Thermochromatium tepidum ATCC 43061: one gene and its partner. The protein of the gene in region 1 interacts with the protein of each later gene in a pairwise test. Links are inferred from orthologs where the notes say so. Each region holds a gene or a part of one and is shown on either strand. Other genes may lie near its edges.

Region 1 (9,761 bases):
AGCAGGATGAAGGTACCGCGCGCCGGATCCGTGGCAAAGGCATGGACCGAGGTCAAGACCCCCGAACGCACCAGAAAGGTGCCGAGCAAAGACAGCGAGAAGGTCGCAATCGCCAGCAGCACCGTCCAGTTCTTGAAGGCCGCGCGCTTCTCGGTCACCGCCAGCGAGTGTATCAGTGCGGTACCGACCAGCCAGGGCATGAAGGAGGCATTCTCGACCGGGTCCCAGAACCACCAGCCGCCCCAGCCGAGTTCGTAGTAGGCCCACCAGGAGCCGAGTGCGATGCCGATGGTCAGGAATACCCAGGCCATGGTGGTCCAGGGCCGCGACCAGCGTGCCCAGGCCGCGTCGAGCTTGCCGCCGATCAGGGCAGCGATGGCAAAGGCAAAGGCCACCGAGAAGCCGACATAGCCCATATAGAGCAGCGGCGGGTGGATGGCCAATCCGGGATCCTGCAACAGCGGATTGAGGTCGCGGCCCTCGGGCGGTGCTGGGAAGATCCGCTCGAACGGGTTGGAGGTCAGCAGCATGAACAGCAGGAAGCCGATCGCGACCATCGCCTGGACCGAGAGGACGCGCGCGATCATCGGCAGCGGCAGGTGGCGGCTGAACTGCGCGACCGCTGCGCCCCAGCCGGCGAGCATCAGTACCCACAGCAGCAGCGAGCCCTCGTGTGCCCCCCAGATGGCCGAGACCTTATAGGGCGTCGGCATCAGGGTATTGGAATTGGACGCGACATAGAGCACCGAAAAATCATCGCCTAGGAAGGCGATCAGCAGACAGAGAAAGGCGATGCCGATGAAGCTGAGCTGACCCCAGGCCAGCGGACGCGCCATGGCCATCCAGGCGCGGTTGCCGGTGAAGCTCCCGATCAGGGGCACGCTGGCCTGGACCAGGGTCAGCATCAGCGCCAGCAATAGGGCGAAATGACCGAGTTCAGGGACCATCAGTGGGCGGCTCCGCTGTTGGCTGGGGGTTGGCCAGCGGCCCCTGCCACACCCTCGGCATGGGCGGTCTGGAGCGTGCTTGCGACCTCGGGTGGCATGTATTCCTCATCATGCTTGGCCAGGACCTCCTCGGCCTGGAACACGCCATCCGGGCGTAGTCGGCCCTTGGCGACAACGCCCGAGCCTTCCTTGAACAAATCGGGCAAGATGCCCTCATAGGCGACCTTGACGGTCGCTACGTTGTCGGTCACGTCGAAATAGACCGTCAGGCCCTCGTCCTGGCGCCGCAACGAACCCTTGGTGACCAGTCCGCCGAGTCGGAAGACGTGATTGCTTGGGGCCTCCTTGGCCAGCACCTGGGAGGGGCTGAAGAAATAGGAGAGATTGCTCTGGAGGGCGGTGATGGCCAGGGTCGAGGCCGCGCCAATCCCGAGGATCGCCAGGCCGACGAAGAGCAGGCGTTTCTGTCGTGCTTTCATAGCGGGCATTTCACTCCGAACGCGAGGATTGGGACAGTCGGGCCAGTCGACCCAAACGCGCCCAAATGGTTCGCTGCTGAAGACGCAGTTGTAGCACCTCAGCCACCAAGACCAGGGCCACCATGCCATAGGCGCCCCAGACGAAGAAGGCGTAACCGCCCTGAGAGAGGAAATCGCTCATCGTGAACGCTCCCGGTTCAGCAATTCTTGGACCCAGCTCGCTTCGGCCTCGCGCCTGAGGATGATCGCACGCAGTCGCATCAAGCTGGTCGCAAAGGAGTACATCCAGAAGGCCAGGGTCATGGTCAGCATCGAAAATAGGATGTTGCTCTCGATCTTGCCCAGCCCAGAACGCTGGTGGAGGGCCGCGCACTGGGTTGGGTCGGGACAGTTGATCGACCAGTAGATGACCGGGACCATGACCAGTCCGACGATCGCCAGCAGGGCCGAGGCGCGGTCGGCGCGGCGGGTGTCGTCGATGGCGGCGTGCAGGGCGATATAGCCGATATAGAGAAAGAACAGCACCAGCTCCGAGGTCAGACGCGGATCCCAGTCCCAATAGGTGCCCCAGCTCGGACGGCCCCAAAAGGCACCGGTCCAGAGCGCCAGGAAGGTGAAGACCGCGCCGGTCGGTGCGACCGCGTTGGCCATCATGAACGACAGCCGGGTGTTGAAGACCAGCCCGAGCGCCGCCCAGAACACCAGCACGACATAGAGCCACATCGACATCCAGGCCGCCGGGACATGGACGAAGATGATGCGGTAATACTCCTTCTGCGCATTGCTGCCGCCGAGCTGATCGGGCGTCTGGAAAAACCCCCAGTAGAGACCGATCACGAGTAACACCCCGGTCAGGATCCAGAAGGGCGGGATGAGGCGGCCCGCGAGCGGATAGAAGGTCGCGGGCGAGGCAAATTTGAACCAGTTCAGGGTCATGGCAGTAGCGTCATTCCAGCGAGATCTTGAGCGCCGCTGCCGAGGCCAGTGGCGCCAGTGTCAGGGCCGCGAGCAGAAAGGCACTCAGCAGCATCAGATAGGGTTCGGTGTCGGTGAGCGCGATCCGGCTGACCTCGACCGCACCGGCGCCATAGACCAGCACCGGGATATAGAGCGGTAGGATCAGGAGCGAAAGCAGGATCCCACCGCCACGCAGTCCGAGCGTCAAGGCCGCGCCGATGGCCCCGATCAGGCTCAGGATCGGCGTACCGAGCAGGAGTGCGAGCATCATGATCCCGATCTGGGCCTCCGAGAGATGGTACTGCATCCCGACCAAGGGCGCGATCAGCACCAGCGGCAGTCCGGTCAGCAGCCAGTGCGCGCCGACCTTGGCCAGCACCAAGAGCGACAGCGGCTGGGGGGTCAGGAGCATCTGCTCCAGCGTCCCATCCTCATAGTCCGCCGCGAACAGCCGCTCCAGCGCCAGCATCGAGGCCAGCAGGGCCGCGACCCAGACCACGCCAGGTCCCAGGATCTGCAACACCTGACGCTCGGTGCCCACTCCAAGCGGAAACAGACTGACCACGATCACAAAGAAAAACAGCGTGGTGAGCACCTCGGTCCGCCGCCGCAGGGCCAGTAGCAGATCGCGCTTGAGGATGCACCAGAAGACCGCCCACATCGTCTCAGCCCCCCAGATCCAGACGGGCGACCTGGCCCGAGGTCAGTGGTACCTCCTGGTGCGTGGTCAGGACCACCAGACCGCCGCCGGCCAGATGCTCGGCGATCAGCCCCTGGAGCAGGGCCACGGCCTCGACGTCGAGCGCCGTGAATGGCTCGTCCAGCACCCAGAGCCGGGCGCGACTGAGGATGAGCCGAGCCAGGGCCACGCGCCTCTTCTGGCCCTGCGAGAGCATCCGCGTCGGTAGATCCTCGAAGCCGCGCAGACCGATACGCGCAAGCGCCTGCCAGACCGCATCGCTTCCAACTGGATCGCCGTCGAGCCGGGCGGCGATCGCCAGGTTTTCGAGCCCGGTCAGGTCAGACTTGATGCCATTGAGATGGCCGCAGTACAAAAGCTCGCGCCGATAGTCCTCGGCCAGGGTGCGGATCGACTCACCACGCCAGCGCACCTCGCCTGCATCCGGGGTGAAGAGTCCGCAGAGTGTCCGCAACAGTGTGGTCTTGCCGCTCCCGTTGCGCCCGCGTACATGGAGCAAGGTTCCGGGCCCCAGTACCAGATCCAATCCACTGAACAGACGCCGGTCACCGCGCCGGCATTCGAGTCCGATGACCTCAAGCATGGCGGACCTCGTCGTCACCGCGATCCATCCAGTGCGGCGGCGGTCCCGGGTGCTGGATCACCCAGCAGTGGTGGAGGCGTGGATTGCGGGCGAAGTCGCGCGGCAGGGTCTGGGCGCTGATGTCGCTGACCTCGAAGGGCGCCAGCCCCTCCAGATCCAGGCGGAAGCGGCGCAGATTGTTTGAAAAGATCAGCCGCCCGCCGGGTTCGAGCAGACGCATGGTCGATTGGATGATGGCGACATGGTCGCGCTGGATATCGAGCGTACCCTGCATCCGCTTGGAGGTCGAGAAGCTCGGCGGGTCGAGAAAGATCAGATCGAAACGGCACCGTCCGAACATCGACTCGATCCAGCGCAGACAGTCGGCTTGGATGAGCCGATGATTCGGCCCCTGGATCCCGTTGAGCTCCAGATTGCGCGCTGCCCAGTTCAGATAGGTCCGCGACAGATCGACCGTGGTGGTCGAGACCGCCCCGCCCTTTGCGGCATATACGGTCGCGGTCCCCGTGTAGGCAAAGAGGTTGAGGAAACGCTTGCCGGCGGCGAGCGCGCCGATCAGCCGCCGTACCTCGCGATGGTTGAGAAAGAGTCCGGTGTCTAGATAGTCCTCGAAGTTGACCAGGAACCTGTGGCCATATTCCGCGACCTCATGAAAGCGCCTGGTCTGGGCCAGCCGTTCGTATTGGGCACGGCCCTTCTGCGGACGGCGTACCTTGAGGAACACCTGTTCGCAGGGCACCTCCAACACCTCGGGGATCAGACCCAGGGCCTCGCGCAGCCGCCGGCGCGCCTGCTTGGGATCGATGCTCGGCGGCGCGGCATATTCCTGGACATGCACGAAGCGCCGGTCGCCCTCGTAGAGGTCGATCGCCAGGGCATACTCGGGCAGGTCGGCGTCATAGAGACGCAGACAGTCGATGCCTTCGCGTTCACGCCATTGGCGCAGCGCCCGGAGGTTTTTCTTCAATCGATTGGCGAGCATGGTGGCACCCGGGCTGCGTTCTGCGGGCGGCAGTGGGCGCGGCAGATGACTGATGAAGTAACGCGGCTCGACCTGAAAGCTCAGCAGCCGGCATTCGATCGGACCATTGTAGAGGCTGTGGATCCGGGTCGCCCGCAGACCCAGGCGCTTGCCGAGTTCGGGGTTGGCGGTTAAGACCGCCGCGCGCCAGCCGAGAAAGCGCTCCCTAAGCAGCATACCCAGGCGCGCATAGAGCTGGCCTAGGTCCTCATTAGCGCCGAGCCGCTCACCATAGGGTGGGTTGACGATCACCAGCCCCTCGTCCTCTTCCCGTCCGGGCCGGCAGTCGGCCAACTCGCGGCACTCGAAGTGGGCCAGACCGGCGAGTCCGGCACGCTTAAGGTGATGCAGGGAGGCGCGGATGGCGTTGGGGTCGATGTCATAGCCGCGCAACGCGCCGAGCCGTTTGAGTCCGGCCGTCCGACGCAGACGCGCCTCGGCCAGCAGTCGCTGCCAGGCCAGCTCGTCGTGTTGGATCCAGCCGTGGAAACCGAAACGCTTGCGCAAGAGACCGGGCGCGATGTCGGCAGCGATCAGGGCGCCCTCGATGACGAGCGTGCCCGAGCCGCACATGGGATCGATCAGGGAACCGCCCTCGGCGGCGATCTCGGGCCAACCGGCGCGCAGCAGGAGCGCGGCGGCCAGATTCTCCTTGAGCGGCGCAGCAAAACCGGCCTCGCGATAGCCGCGCTGATGCAGCGACTCGCCCGAGAGATCCAGGCTGAAGGCGAGGGTATCACAATTGCCATAGAGATGGATGCGCAGATCCGGAGACTCGGGATCGACGCTCGGACGCCGTCCGTAGAGCCGGTTGAAGCGATCGGCGATGGCGTCCTTGACCTGGAGGATGGCGAAATGCGGGTGGGTGACGCCCTCGAGTTGGCCATCGAACTGAATGGCGAAGGTACGCTCCGGGGCCAGATGCTCCTCCCAGGGGATCTTTAACGCGCTGTCGCGGATCTCGTCCGGACCGCCGAGCGACACCTGAGCGAGCGGCAGCAGGATGCGGTTGGCGATCCGCGACCACAAACAGGCACGGTAGCCATCCTCGATGCGTCCCGAGAAGCGTGCACCGCCGCGCGTCTCGGTGGCCTCCGCCATCCCGAGTCGGGTCAGCTCTTCGGCGAGCAGGCTGCCGAGATGCTTGGGGGCAGAGGCGAAGAAGAGATGATCGGACATGCGGTTGGCGAGACTCCGGGGATGGACTGAACCTGGAGGTTGAACTCGGTTTGGACGCCGTTAGGCGGGTTAGGGGCAGTTCGTCCGGTGCGACGATCGCACCGGATGGTGCTGTCCTTCAATCCTTGTTCAGCAGATCAGCGAGACCGGCGAAGGGATTGAAGGTCGCCGCCGAACCGGCGTTGGCACTCGCTTTGGCCGGCTTGCCGGTACCACGCGCGAGCGCCGCCAGATGCTCTTCGTACTTCTGGTGCTCGTTGTCGTGACAGTAGATGCACAGCAGCTCCCAGTTGCTGCCGTCGGGCGGGTTGTTGTCGTGATCCATATCCTTGTGATGCACCGTCAGCTCGCGCAGATTCTCGCGCGTGAAGGTGCGGGCACAGCGTCCGCAGACCCAGGGATAGAGCTTGAGCGCCTGATCGCGATAGCCGGCGGCGCGCTCTTCGCTCGCCTTGCGCGCCTTGGCGACGACCTGATCGAGCTTGGCGGTATCGATGGGCTTGCCGGTCTTGCCATGGCGGGGAGGGTTGTGCGTGGCCATGTGTCGATGTCGTCTCAGGGGAGGGATGGTGCGCGAGGGGGGACTCGAACCCCCACGGAGTGCTCCACTGGAACCTAAATCCAGCGCGTCTACCAATTTCGCCACCCGCGCGATCTGGGCATTTTAACCCGATTTCAGAAAAATCGGTAATGGATGGCAGGTCGGCGGATCGCAAGCTGAATGCCAGCTTCCAGCCCCCCAGTGGCTGGCCACTGGTCGCTTGCACAAACGGGACGAGGCGTTGCCGTCTCGTCCCGTTTGTTGTTTAAGCCTTGAATCAGACCAGCTCGATCAGATTTGGTCAGATTTGGTACGGCTCAGTCCGAACCATCAATGCTCCAGCGCGCCCTCGGCGCCGATGCCTGTCTCACAGCGGACGCGCTGGGCCTCGAACGCTTGACACTCGCGTCTGGCCCGTTCAGAGCGATCGAGCAGCGAGACGATCCAGATCGCGACGAAGGCCAGCGGCATCGAGACGATCGCCGGGTTGTTAAGCGCGATCAGACCGACCGGTTTGCCGTCGGCGCCGAGGTTCCCAAACACATCGCCCCAGACCGCCTTCGACAGCACAGTGAGCACCACGGCACTGATCAGGCCGACCAGGCCACCGGCCAGGGCACCATGGGTGGTCATCCGACCCCAGAGGATCGAGGTCACCAGCACCGGGAAGTTGGCGCTCGCGGCGACCGCGAAGGCCAGACCCACCATGAAGGCCACGTTCTGGCTCTCGAAGGCGATCCCGAGTGCGATCGCAAGCAGCCCCAGACCGAAGGTCGCAATCTTGGAGATCCGGATCTCGGTGGTCTCGTTACCGTGGCCGCGCGCGATGACACTGGCATAGAGATCGTGCGAGATCGCCGAGGCCCCGGCCAGGGTCAGACCCGCGACCACGGCCAGGATGGTGGCGAAGGCCACCGCCGAGATGAAGCCCAAAAACAGATTGCCGCCGACCGCCTCGGCAAGCCGGATGGCAACCATGTTGGTGCCGCCGTCGAGCCCCTTGACCAGTTGCTCCTTGATCAGTGAACCATCGGTGGCGAGCGCCTCGGGTTTGAAGAAGGCCGGGTGCTGGGCGAGCAGCACGATGGCCGCGAAACCGATGATGAAGGTCAGGATATAGAAATAACCGATGAAGCCGGTGGCATAGAACACCGATTTGCGCGCCTCCTTGGCGTCCGGCACGGTGAAGAAACGCATCAGGATGTGCGGAAGACCAGCGGTGCCGAACATGAGTGCCAGACCCAACGAGATGGCGTTGAACGGATCCGTGACCAGCGAGCCGGGCGACATGATGGCGAGTCCCTTGGGATGGGTCGCGACCGCCTGACGGAACATCTCCTCGGGCGAAAAGCCGAAGCTCGAGAGCGCGGCCACGGCCATGAAGGTGGCGCCCGAGAGCAACAGCACCGCCTTGATGATCTGCACCCAGGTCGTCGCCGTCATGCCGCCGAAGATGACATAGATCATCATCAGCACGCCGACCACAACCACGGCCATCCAGTAATCCAGACCGAACAGGAGCTGGATCAGTTTGCCGGCGCCGACCATCTGCGCGATCAGATAGAAGGCGACCACGACCAGCGAGGAGATCGCCGCCAGGGTACGGATCCTGGTCTGATCGAAACGGTAGGCGCTGACGTCGGCGAAGGTGAATTTGCCGAGGTTGCGGATCTGTTCGGCGATCAGGAACATGATCACCGGCCAGCCGACCAGGAAGCCGATCGAATAGATCAGGCCGTCATAGCCCGAGGCAAACACCAGGCCCGAGATCCCGAGGAAGGAGGCCGCCGACATATAGTCGCCGGCGATCGCCAGGCCGTTTTGGAGCCCTGTGATCCCTCCGCCGGCGGTGTAGAAGTCCTTGGCCGAACGGGTGCGCTTGGCGGCCCAGTAGGTGATCCCCAGTGTGGCGGCCACGAAGGCCAGGAACATGACGATGGCCGTGACATTGGTCGTCTGACGCTCGACTTCACCGCTCAGGGCTGGCGCGGCCACCAGTGCGAAGGGGGCCAGCAGCGCCAGCAGCACACCCCAGAGATAGAACCGCTTCATTGTAGATCCTCCCGGATGGCCTTGGTCAGGGCGTCGAAGCGGTTGTTGGCCCGGGCGACATAGATCCCGGTGAGCACAAAGGCGCTGACGATGATGGCCACGCCGATCGGTATGCCAACGGTGGTCACTGCACCCTCGGCGATGGGTATGCCGAGCAGCGAGGGGGCAAAGGCGATGATCAGGATAAAGCCATAGTAAATCACAAGCATCAGAATCGTCAGATTCCAGGCGAAGCATTTACGGGAGCAGACGAGCTCCTGGTAACGCGGATGCGACTTGATGGCATCGACCGAGTGGGGTTGCATGGGGCTTCCTTCGAGGATTGTGTGGGGGCGAGGCACGAACGACGACAAGCGTCCTGTCTCTTTTAAGGACATCGTCGAACCCATTGCAGACGCGCTGGCGCATAACCCGATACCGCACTCGGTTGGGATGTCTCGCGAGGATGTCTTGGGAGTTGGGCAATGCGTGCGCCGTAAAGCGCGTGGGATTCTGGTATTGACAGCTATCGGGCGTCAATCAAACAAAGATTTAATCCTTCAATTTTATCTATGTGATTGGGCCTTACAGACAGACCGCAGCCGCTGTTTGCCCGGACAATGCCTTTGGGTTGACAATGGCAAATCGTTCAATAGCCCAATGCTCGCGGAGACCGCATCCCATGTCCGATAAAGCCCCCTGGATCACCTTCCGCCCCGAACTCAAGGTGCTTGACTGCACCGTGCGCGACGGGGGACTGGTGAATGCCCACAGGTTCAGCGATGAGTTCGTGCGGGCCGTCTACCAGGCCTGTGTCGAGGCGGGTATCGACTACATGGAGATCGGCTACAAGAACTCGCCCAAGATCTTTCCCAAGGAGAAGTTCGGTCCCTGGCGTCACTGCGATGAGGCCGACCTCAGGCGCGTGGTCGGCGATCATGATCCGGAGAAGACCGGACTCAAACTCGCGGCCATGGCCGACGCCGGCAAGAGCGATTGGGAGACCCAGATCGTGCCGGCGGCCGAGAGCCCGCTGTCGATGATCCGCGTGGCCTTCTACGCCCATCAGGTCTCGGAGGCGATCGACATGATCCACCATGCCCATGCGCTCGGCTACGAGACCACGGCCAATCTGATGGCCGTCTCCAACATCACCGAGGAAGAGATCGACACCGTGCTGGAGTCGATCGCACCGACCCCGGCGACGACCATGGTCATCGTCGACAGCTTCGGCCACCTCTACCGCGAACAGATCGACCGGCTCTACAAAAAGTACGCCCTGGCGCTCGAAGGCACCGGCAAGGAGATCGGCATCCACGCCCA
Region 2 (9,665 bases), 820 kb from region 1 along the record:
TCGTAGCGGTGTAGATCCCGTTTGGATTGCCGTTGATCGTGCCGGGCACCGGGTCCGTGATCGGCATGGGTCGCCCCGACGAGAAGTCGAAATAGGGGCCGACACTGCCGTCCGGATAGGCGCCGACACGCTGGTTGGGATAGACCGAGAAGTTCTCGAAGGGGGCGCGGCTCTTGTAGCGCGTATTCATCCCGCCATTACCAAAGACCGTGATGCCGATGGTGCTGCGCTCGTCGAGCGGGTGGTTGTAACCGAAGCTCGGAACCAGAAACCAGTCGTCGCTGCTGTCATACTCCCCGGGCGTGACGAAGCCGCCCGCCGGCAGGGTGAAGGTTCCCTGACCGGTCTGGATCTCCTGGGTCGCATAATCATTGTTGGCCTTGTAGCCGCGCGGCGAGGGGCTGAAGAAGGACGCCCCGACATCGAAGCCGTAGCCGATGACGGCCATCCCGGCTGGGTTGGTTGCTGCAACCAGCGTGTCCTGCGGCAGGGCCGTAGCCACGCCGGCCATGGCCTTGGAACGCACGCCCCAGCCGTGTGAAAGATAGCCGTTGGTGGCTGAGGCCGTGACCGGAATCGCACCGGCGGTCACCAAGGCCAGGGCTAGCGAATGCCTGATTCTCGTCTTCATAATTTGGGATGCCCCCTGCAAGTTTTTATAAGGCCATCGATCTTTGATCGATATCGATCCACTCTCACCGAATCCGCATGGATCCCATGCGGAGTGAAGGCTCAAAGGCCAAGGCAGACGCCATCCGGTCAGGACAGGATGGGGCACCGAGACACCCTGAACTCCTCACCGCGATATTGGGTCGGGAGACAACGGATTGTCAAAAATCAATCGATCGATGCGAGCCGCGCAGAGGATGCATCATAGGGTAAAAATCTGAGGAACCAAGCCGCCTCCAATCAGCCCCGGTTCGCCCGCTTGCGCTCGCTCTCCTTGAGATGACGTTTGCGCACGCGGATCGCGCTCGGGGTGATCTCGACCAGTTCGTCGTCCTCGATGAACTCCAGCGCCTGCTCCAGGGTAAACCTGATCGGCGGTGTGAGCAGGATGTTCTCGTCCGAGCCGGCGGCGCGGATGTTGGTCAGCTGCTTGGCCTTGAGCGGATTGACGGTCAGGTCATTGTCGCGCGCGTGGATGCCGACCACTTGACCCTCATAAACCTCTTCACCGGGCGAGACCAGCATCCGCCCGCGCTCCTGGAGATTGAACAACGCATAGCCGAGCGCCTTGCCGGTGGCGTTCGAGATCATGGCCCCGTTACGACGCCGCGCGATCGCGCCCGGCTGGACCGGACGATAGCGTTCGAAGACGTGGTATTTGAGTCCGGTGCCCGAGGTCAAGGACATGAACTCGGTCTGGAAACCGATCAGACCTCGGGTCGGGATCTCATAATCGAGGCGTACCCGGCCCTTGCCGTCGGGCACCATGTCCTTCAATTCTCCGCGCCGCTCGCCGAGTGCCTGCATCACGGCGCCCTGACAGCCCTCCTCGATATCGACCGTGAGCTGTTCATAGGGCTCGCAGATCTGGCCGTCGATCTCGCGGAAGATGACCTCGGGACGCGACACGGCCAGCTCGAAACCTTCGCGGCGCATGTTTTCGAGCAGGATCGCCAGGTGCAGCTCACCGCGCCCGGAGACCCGGAACTTCTCGGGGTCATTGCCCTCCTCGACGCGCAGCGCGACGTTATGGATCAGCTCGCGTTCGAGACGCTCCTTGAGTTGACGCGAGGTCAGGTACTTGCCCTCACGTCCGGCAAAGGGCGAGGTGTTGACCTGAAAGGTCATGGTCACGGTCGGCTCATCGACAGTGAGCGCTGGAAGCGCCTGGACGTGCTCGGGATCGCACAGGGTATCCGAGACATTGGGCGCCTCGATGCCGGTCAGGGCCACGATGTCGCCGGCGCTGGCCTCGGCCACCTCATAGCGCTCGAGTCCCAGATAGCCATAGACCAGACCAACCTTGGCCTTGTGGCGCGTGCCGTCGGGTTTGACCACGACCACCGACTGGTTGGGCCTGACGCGCCCGCGGCGGATGCGCCCGACGGCGATGGCCCCAACATAGGGGTTGTAGTCGAGGGTCGAGACCTGCATCTGGAACGGCGCCTCGGGATCGACCTGGGGCGCCGGGCAGTGCTGGACGATGGCCTCAAACAGCGGGGTCATATCGCCCGAGCGCACGTCCTCGGTCAGGCCCGCATAGCCGTTCAGGGCCGAGGCGTAGACGATGGGAAAATCGAGCTGCTCGTCGCTGGCACCGAGCCGGTCGAACAGGTCGAACACCTGATCGATGACCCAGGCGGGACGTGCGCCTGGGCGATCGATCTTGTTGATGACCACGATCGGGCGCAGACCATGGGCAAACGCCTTGCTGGTGACGAAACGGGTCTGGGGCATGGGGCCTTCCTGGGCATCGACCAGGAGCAGTACCGAGTCGACCATCGACAACACGCGCTCGACCTCGCCGCCGAAGTCGGCGTGTCCGGGGGTGTCGACGATGTTGATGCGGTAGTCGTTCCAGCGGATCGCGGTGTTCTTCGCTAGGATGGTGATGCCGCGCTCCCGCTCGAGCGCGTTGGAATCCAGCACCCGTTCGATCGGGCCAAAGCGGTCGCCCAGCGTACCGGACTGCTGCAACAGCTTGTCTACGAGCGTGGTCTTACCATGATCGACATGGGCGATGATGGCGATGTTACGAAGATGTTCGATCACAGGACTGGACTCCGAGTGCGGAGGCTTAAATTGACGGATGGATTCGGGCTTCGGAATCGGGGTGTCTGGCGGGAAACGAGATTGTAGCCGGGGATGGATGTGACTGGATTCGGCCTCGGTGGGATTATATCCGTTCGACGGACGAATCGCGTGCTGTGTCTTGCGCCGCGGCGACTGAACGCTGTCGGCCTGGTGGATGGCAAGACCTATCCCGGGGACAATCTAGCGAGGATTGTTCGGGGAGGATCTTGTCATGATTCCGCAACACTTGGTCCGGCTTGGATTTTTTCGAGATACCAACAGAACCTGTGGATAAGTCTGTGGACAACTTTCGTTCATTGGCCTCCAGGGCGCGTGGTTGCTGGACGAAAAACAGATCGGTCGCATTTTGACCGCCTAAAAAAATCTTTATTATCAACACCTTAGTTAAGACATTGACAAAGGGCTCGCGCTGACCAGAGCCGGGGTCTTGGGGCGAGGTGGATGGGTGCGACCTGTGAACAAATCGTCGGTACGACGGGCTTGCACCGACGCTGGAAAAGACTCAGCATAGGATTCCGGCGTACAAAACAGCCCCTCGACCCTGACACACGCGGTCTGCCCCGATTCAGAGGGACGCCACCCAGCCACCATCGGACCCGAGAAAAAACGCGCATGACGTCCAGCGATCTCCAAGCCGTTCGCGATCATATCGCCTCACGCATCATTGGCCAGCAGGCATTCATCGACAGCATGTTGGTCTGTCTGTTAAGCGATGGTCATCTCTTGGTCGAGGGCATGCCGGGGCTGGCCAAGACCACAGCGGTCAAGGCGCTGGCCGAGTCGATCGAGGGCGATTTCCATCGCATTCAGTTCACGCCGGATCTGTTGCCCTCGGATCTGATCGGCACCGACATCTATCGCCATGAGAAGGGCGAGTTTGAGTTTCGTCAGGGGCCGCTGTTCCACAATCTGCTGCTGGCCGACGAGGTCAACCGGGCACCGGCCAAGGTGCAATCGGCCTTGCTGGAGGCGATGGCCGAACGTCAGATCACGGTCGGTCAAAAGACCTATCCCCTGCCCCAGCTTTTCATGGTGCTCGCGACCCAGAATCCAGTCGAGCAGGAGGGCACCTATCACCTGCCCGAGGCGCAGCTCGACCGCTTTTTGATGCAGGCGGTCGTGACCTATCCGAATCGTGATGAGGAGCTTCGGATCCTGGAGCTCGACAGCGAGCAGCAGCGGCATCATCCGACGCCGCCGTCCAGGCGACTGAGTCAGGCGGAGCTGTTTGCGATGCGGCGCGCTGTGGCTGAGATCTATCTCGATCCCAGGCTAAATCACTATATCGTCGATCTGGTGCAGGCGACGCGCCATCCGAAGCTCTATGACCGGGATCTGGGGCGTTGGTGTCGTTTCGGGGCCTCGCCGCGCGCCAGTATTGCGCTAGCGCGTTGTGCGCGGGCGCGCGCCTGGCTGGATGGCGAGACCTTCGTCACACCCCATCATATCCAGTCGGTCGCGCCTGAGATCCTGCGTCATCGCATCCTGCTGACCTTCGAGGCCGAGGCCGAGGGGGTGACGACGGATGCCTTTATCAAGCGGTTGCTCAGTTTGGTCGCGATTCCGTGAGGGCTTGGATTTTATGAGCGGTCACATCCGCCCGTGGCTTAAATCATTCACGCCCCTACGCAAGCCTGTGCAAGCCAGCTTTAGCAGAGCACGACTGAATGATTCAGCCCCGTCGATCATACGATCGAGGTCGTCGCCCCCTGCACAGGCTCATCCGGCGGACTGTACCAGTTCAGCTTATCGCGTAACTTGACCACCTCGCCAACGATCAAGAGCGTCGGCGGCGAAGGCGGATCGGCCTCGACGATCGCGCGGATGGTCGCTAGGGTGCCGGTATAGACCCGCTGCAGATGGGTCGTGCCCTGCTGGACCAGGGCGATGGGCATCTCGGGAGGCACACCGTGCGCCATGAGCCGCTCGACGATGACCGGCAGACCCACGAGGCCCATATAAAAGACGACGGTCTGGTTCGGTTGAGCGAGCGCCGGCCAGTTCAGGTCGATGGTGCCGTCCTTCAGGTGCCCGGTGACGAAGGTCACGGACTGGGCATAGTCGCGATGGGTCAGCGGGATACCTGCATAGGCCGCGCAGCCCGAGGCGGCCGTGATCCCTGGAATGACCTGAAAGGGCACGCCCTCGGCCGCCAGGGTGTCGATCTCCTCACCGCCGCGCCCGAAGATGAAGGGATCCCCCCCCTTGAGCCGAAGCACCCGATGGCCGTCCTTGGCCAAGTCGGCGAGCAGCCGGTTGATCTCTTCTTGGCGCATGGCGTGATGGTTGCGCTCCTTGCCGACATAGATCCGCTGCGCGTCGCGGCGCGTCATATTGAGAATGGGTGCGGCCACGAGCCGATCATACACGACGACATCGGCCTGCTGCATCAGCCTCAGGGCGCGGAAACTGATGAGATCCGGGTCGCCCGGACCGGCACCGACGAGATAGACCTCACCCATATCGCGCTCGAGTGCATCCGGCGCCAACTCTTGCTCGATGATGGCCTCGGCCTCCTGAAACTGCCCGGCGAAAATCCGCTCGGCGACCGCCCCTTGCAGCACCCGATCCCAGAATCTGCGTCTGTCGCGCTGTTCGCTGAAGCGCGCCTTGACCCGCTCGCGATAGCGCCCGCTCAACTCGGCCAGCCGCCCATAGCCGGCAGGGATCAGGGCCTCGAGCCGCGTCCGCAAAAGGCGTGCCAGCACCGGTGAGGTCTTACCGCTGGAGACGGCAATCGTCACCGGCGAGCGGTCGACGATCGAGGGCAACACGAAGGTACAGGCATCCGGGTCGTCGACGACATTGACCGGGATGTCGGCGGCCTTGGCGAGCTGCGCGATCTGTCGATTGACCGCACGGTCATCAGTGGCGGCGATGACGAGTCGCTGACCGGAGATGTCCGTAGGCGCGAAACGGCGCGCCTCGTGCCGCAAGGCACCAGAGGCGACCTGGCGCGCCAGCGCCTCACACAATTCGGGCGCGACGAGGGTGACGGACGCACCTGCGCGCAGCAGATTGGAGACCTTGCGCGCCGCCGTGGCGCCGCCGCCGACCACCAGACATGGGCGGCCTTGCATGTCGAGAAAGATGGGCAGTAGATCCATGGTGCTCTCTGGCTACAAGATGGGACGGGGCCGAATGGCTCCGTTGAGTTAGCTTTAGAAAATCCTTAATATACTTAAATACTTTGTTTTAGCGTAGGACGATCGTGTGGTCAAAGAGATCGACTCCGAGTCTCTGAGCCGGCGGCTGGCGGAGGCTGAAGGCCTGTTGCTGGTGGACATCCGCACACCGGCCGAGATCGCTCAAGGCCTGATCCCAGGCGCCCTGCAATTGCCGATGCACCTGATCCCACTGCGGATGAGCGAGATCCCCAAGGACCAGGATGTCGTCATCTACTGCCGTAGCGGCGCGCGCTCCTACCAGGCCTGCGCCTACCTGATGCAACACGGCTATGGCCGGGTACTCAACCTGCGCGGCGGCATCATCGCCTGGGCGCGTCATGGTCTGCCGATCGTCGCCCCTTAAAGACTGACCCGGCGGCGATCTGTGTCCCCGACTTCCGCTTTCACTACTCCCTTGTTTTTTACTGTAGATTCGCCTATAACCGCGAATCCTTGTTTTTATTGAAATACTGAAACAAGTATTGACGGAGGCTCCCGATGGCTGATTTCGATCAAGAACTCGACGCAAGCGGTCTAAACTGCCCGCTGCCGATCCTGCGCGCCAAGAAGACCCTAGGTGCCATGTCCAGCGGCCAGGTCCTGCATGTCATTGCCACCGATCCCGGTTCGGTCAAGGACTTCGACGCCTTCGCCAAGCAGACCGGAAACACCCTGCTCGAGTCCAAGGAAGAAGGCGGCAAGTTTCACTTTTTGATCAAGAAGTCCTGATCGATCCGCCGGGCGCGCACCTGAAGCCCGGCCTCGGGTTCAAACGCCTTCTCGGCACGACCGACGGCTATCCCAACAACATATGATGCGCGCACCTGACCCAGGGGCCGCGTGGAGGACTCGATGGAACCAAAGAAACTAGCGATCATCGCCACCAAGGGCTCGCTCGATTGGGCCTATCCGCCCTTCATCCTCGCCTCGACCGCCGCTGCCCTGGGCTATGAGGTGCAGGTCTTTTTCACCTTTTATGGTCTGCAACTCCTGAAGAAAAAGCCCAATCTGGAAGTCACCCCCCTGGGCAACCCAGGTATGCCGATGCCCATGGGTATGGACAAGTGGTTCCCGGTGCTGGGTCTGGCGCTGCCCGGCATGCAGGCCCTGATGACCGCCATGATGAAGCAGAAGATGAAGAGCAAGGGCGTAGCCAGCATCGAAGAACTGCGCGCACTCTGCCTAGAGGCGGATGTCAAGATGATCGCCTGTCAGATGACCGTCGACCTCTTCGACATGCCGAAGGACGAGTTCATCGACGGCGTCGAGTATGCTGGCGCAGCGGCCTTCTTCGAGTTCGCCGGCGAGAGCGATATCTGTCTCTATATCTGAGCCTTAAGTCGCGTCCCTGGAGCGACCCAGGTCGCTTTGCCCTACTGATCTCAAACCGTTTGCCCGACATGCCCAACGCCAACTGCACCGGTGCCGCCCTCCTGATCGACGTCCTCAACGATCTTGGGGTCGAGATCCTCTTTGGGCACACAGGCGGGGCCGTGATCCCGATCCATGTCGAGATCAACAAGCGTCTGCGCGCAGGCACGCCCGTGCCGCGCTTCGTGCTCTGTCGTCAGGAGGGCGGTGCCGGACATGCCGCCGAGGGCTATGCGCGTGCCAGCGGTCGGGTCGGGGTGGCCATGGCGACCTCGGGGCCGGGTGCGACCAATCTGGTCACACCGATCGCGGATGCGTACAAGGATTCATTGCCCACACTCTTCATCACCGGTCAGGTCCCGAGCCGCGCCATCGGGACCGATGCCTTCCAGGAGGTCGACACGGTCGGCCTCACCCGCCCCATCTCCAAACACAACTATCTGGTCAAGGATGTGGCTGATCTGGAATGGATCCTGCGCGAGGCCTATGCCCTGGCCAGGGAGGGCCGTCCAGGTCCAGTGGTGGTCGATATCTGCAAGGACGTGCAGATGGCAACGCTGGTCGCGCCAAATCCGCCGCGCGTGCGTCATCGCGAATCCATCGCCTTCGATCCCAAACAGGCCGATGCCATCCTAGAGGCCCTGGCCCACGCCGAGCGTCCGGTGGTCAAGGCCGGGGGCGGGGTCATCCATGCCAATGCCACACTGGCCCTGCAACGCTTCGCCGAGCGCTTCGATGTGCCGGTGACGACCACCTTCAATGCACTTGGCGCCCTGCCCTTCGATCTACCCTACAACCTCGGGATGCCGGGGATGCATGGCACCATTCCGGCCAACTATGCCCTACGCGACGCCGATTTCATCCTCACGCTCGGCGGACGCTTCGACGACCGGGTCGCGGTGCGCGGTTTTGCCACGGGCAAGCGCATTGCCCAGGTCGATATCGATCCCTCTGAGATCGACAAGACCATCGCCACTGATCTCAGTTTGGTCGCAACCCTCGACGAATTCTTGGCCCACGCCCTGGCCTCGGGCCGTTCAGCCCGTCACCCCGAGTGGATGGCCCAGGTCGGCGAGTGGCGCGTGCGCCTGATCCCGCCCTACGGCCAATCCGACTCCATCAAGCCGCAGGCGGTCATCGAGTTTATCTCTGAACTGACCGAGGGCGAGGCGACCCTGGTCACGGGTGTGGGCCAGCATCAGATGTGGGCAGCCCAGTACTATCGCTTCCGCCGTCCGCGTCAGTGGATCAGCTCGGGCGGGCTGGGCACCATGGGCTTCGGGCTGCCAGCAGCGATCGGCGCCTGGTATGGCGACCCCACGCGCCCGGTGGTGCTGATCGACGGCGACGGTAGCTTCCAGATGAACATCCAGGAACTCGGCACCCTGGTCGCCAACCGGATCCCGCTCAAGATGTTCGTTTTGAACAACAGCTTCCTCGGCATGGTGCGCCAGTGGGAAGACATGATGGACGACGGCCATCATTACGAGACCTGTCTGGCGCGCACCGCCGACTGCGACCCGGACTGTATCAATCTCGATCAGGACTGTCGGCGCCAGATCCCCAACCTGACCGGGCTCAAGTACGTCTATCCGCGGCTCAAGACCGTCCGTCTGCGCGATCCGGCGACCCTGCGCGAAGACATCGCCGCCGTGCTCGCCGAGCCGGGACCGGTGCTGGTCGATGTCTGGATCGACAAGGCCGAGAACGTCATCCCCATGATCCGTCCTGGGCACAGTCTGGAACAGATGATCGAGCCCTGATGCCTGCTCCGCCGCGGGGGCGCCGTCTTGCCCCCTCCTCGCACCGCATCCCAGGCTGGGATCAGCGCCGACGCCCAGCCAGTTCGAGCAACTCAATCACCCAAAAAAATACTGACTAAATCCCCTCGCCCCGCGTGCGAATCCGCGTGTGAAGGTGAGGGCGTTTTTCCGTATTCAGCCTTTCTCTAGATCCGGGTCGAGACGCCAGTCAGAAGGCGCTCTGTCCGCTATAGTGTTTAGGGAGACGCTGATCTAATCCTCTCGTCCCCCACTTGCGGGGCAGAGGGCGTTTTTCAGCGTTTCTCTAGAGATCGCCCCAGCTTGCGCTCACCGCCGAGCGCCCGATCCTCGCCGATCCCCATCGACCAGGGTGATCGACCAGGGGCGCGTGATCCATCGCGGGTCCGATATCAGGACTGATGACCACCCAGGACAGCGGTGCTCGGAAGGTTGTCCAGCCGATCCAAGAGCCAATCAGGGACGAGATCACGCCCGGCATCGGATCGATTCGAGCGGATCGGGGCCGAATGACAGCAGGGAATCCATGCCAGCGGATAGGCACTAGACCACCTAGGACTGAAACCACCAACTCATGCAACCC

The links.
Region 2: the proteins of rlmKL (region 1) and typA interact in binary tests that used the Escherichia coli proteins (3 or more experiments, as listed by UniProt). The link is inferred for Thermochromatium tepidum ATCC 43061 from one-to-one orthologs.

What each region holds. Positions count from the first base shown.
Region 1 is NZ_CP039268.1:790,168-799,928, forward strand. The notes cover bases 3,263-6,260. They hold rlmKL (bifunctional 23S rRNA (guanine(2069)-N(7))-methyltransferase RlmK/23S rRNA (guanine(2445)-N(2))-methyltransferase RlmL), read right to left. Parts: upstream 5,867-6,260; coding sequence 3,659-5,866; downstream 3,263-3,658. Other genes in these bases: ccmA (cytochrome c biogenesis heme-transporting ATPase CcmA), read right to left, coding at 3,263-3,666; E6P07_RS03615 (YajD family HNH nuclease), read right to left, coding at 5,985-6,260. In the rest of the region: E6P07_RS03580 (heme lyase CcmF/NrfE family subunit), read right to left, coding at 1-947; cytochrome c maturation protein CcmE, read right to left, coding at 947-1,426; heme exporter protein CcmD, read right to left, coding at 1,437-1,607; cytochrome c biogenesis protein CcsA, read right to left, coding at 1,604-2,362; heme exporter protein CcmB, read right to left, coding at 2,373-3,044; more of ccmA, read right to left, coding at 3,049-3,262; more of E6P07_RS03615, read right to left, coding at 6,261-6,407; E6P07_RS03625 (cation acetate symporter), read right to left, coding at 6,738-8,459; E6P07_RS03630 (DUF485 domain-containing protein), read right to left, coding at 8,456-8,764; E6P07_RS03635 (aldolase catalytic domain-containing protein), read left to right, coding at 9,121-9,761. UniProt on the Escherichia coli protein: Specifically methylates the guanine in position 2445 (m2G2445) and the guanine in position 2069 (m7G2069) of 23S rRNA. Methylation occurs before assembly of 23S rRNA into 50S subunits.
Region 2 is NZ_CP039268.1:1,612,436-1,622,100, forward strand. The notes cover bases 316-3,217. They hold typA (translational GTPase TypA), read right to left. Parts: upstream 2,722-3,217; coding sequence 910-2,721; downstream 316-909. Other genes in these bases: E6P07_RS07380 (OmpP1/FadL family transporter), read right to left, coding at 316-631. Outside these bases: more of E6P07_RS07380, read right to left, coding at 1-315; E6P07_RS07390 (AAA family ATPase), read left to right, coding at 3,376-4,332; siroheme synthase CysG, read right to left, coding at 4,449-5,870; E6P07_RS07400 (rhd_2599 family sulfurtransferase), read left to right, coding at 5,977-6,294; E6P07_RS07405 (sulfurtransferase TusA family protein), read left to right, coding at 6,429-6,659; sulfur carrier protein DsrE2, read left to right, coding at 6,783-7,262; ilvB (biosynthetic-type acetolactate synthase large subunit), read left to right, coding at 7,331-9,064. UniProt on the Escherichia coli protein: A 50S ribosomal subunit assembly protein with GTPase and nucleotide-independent chaperone activity, required for 50S subunit assembly at low temperatures, may also play a role in translation.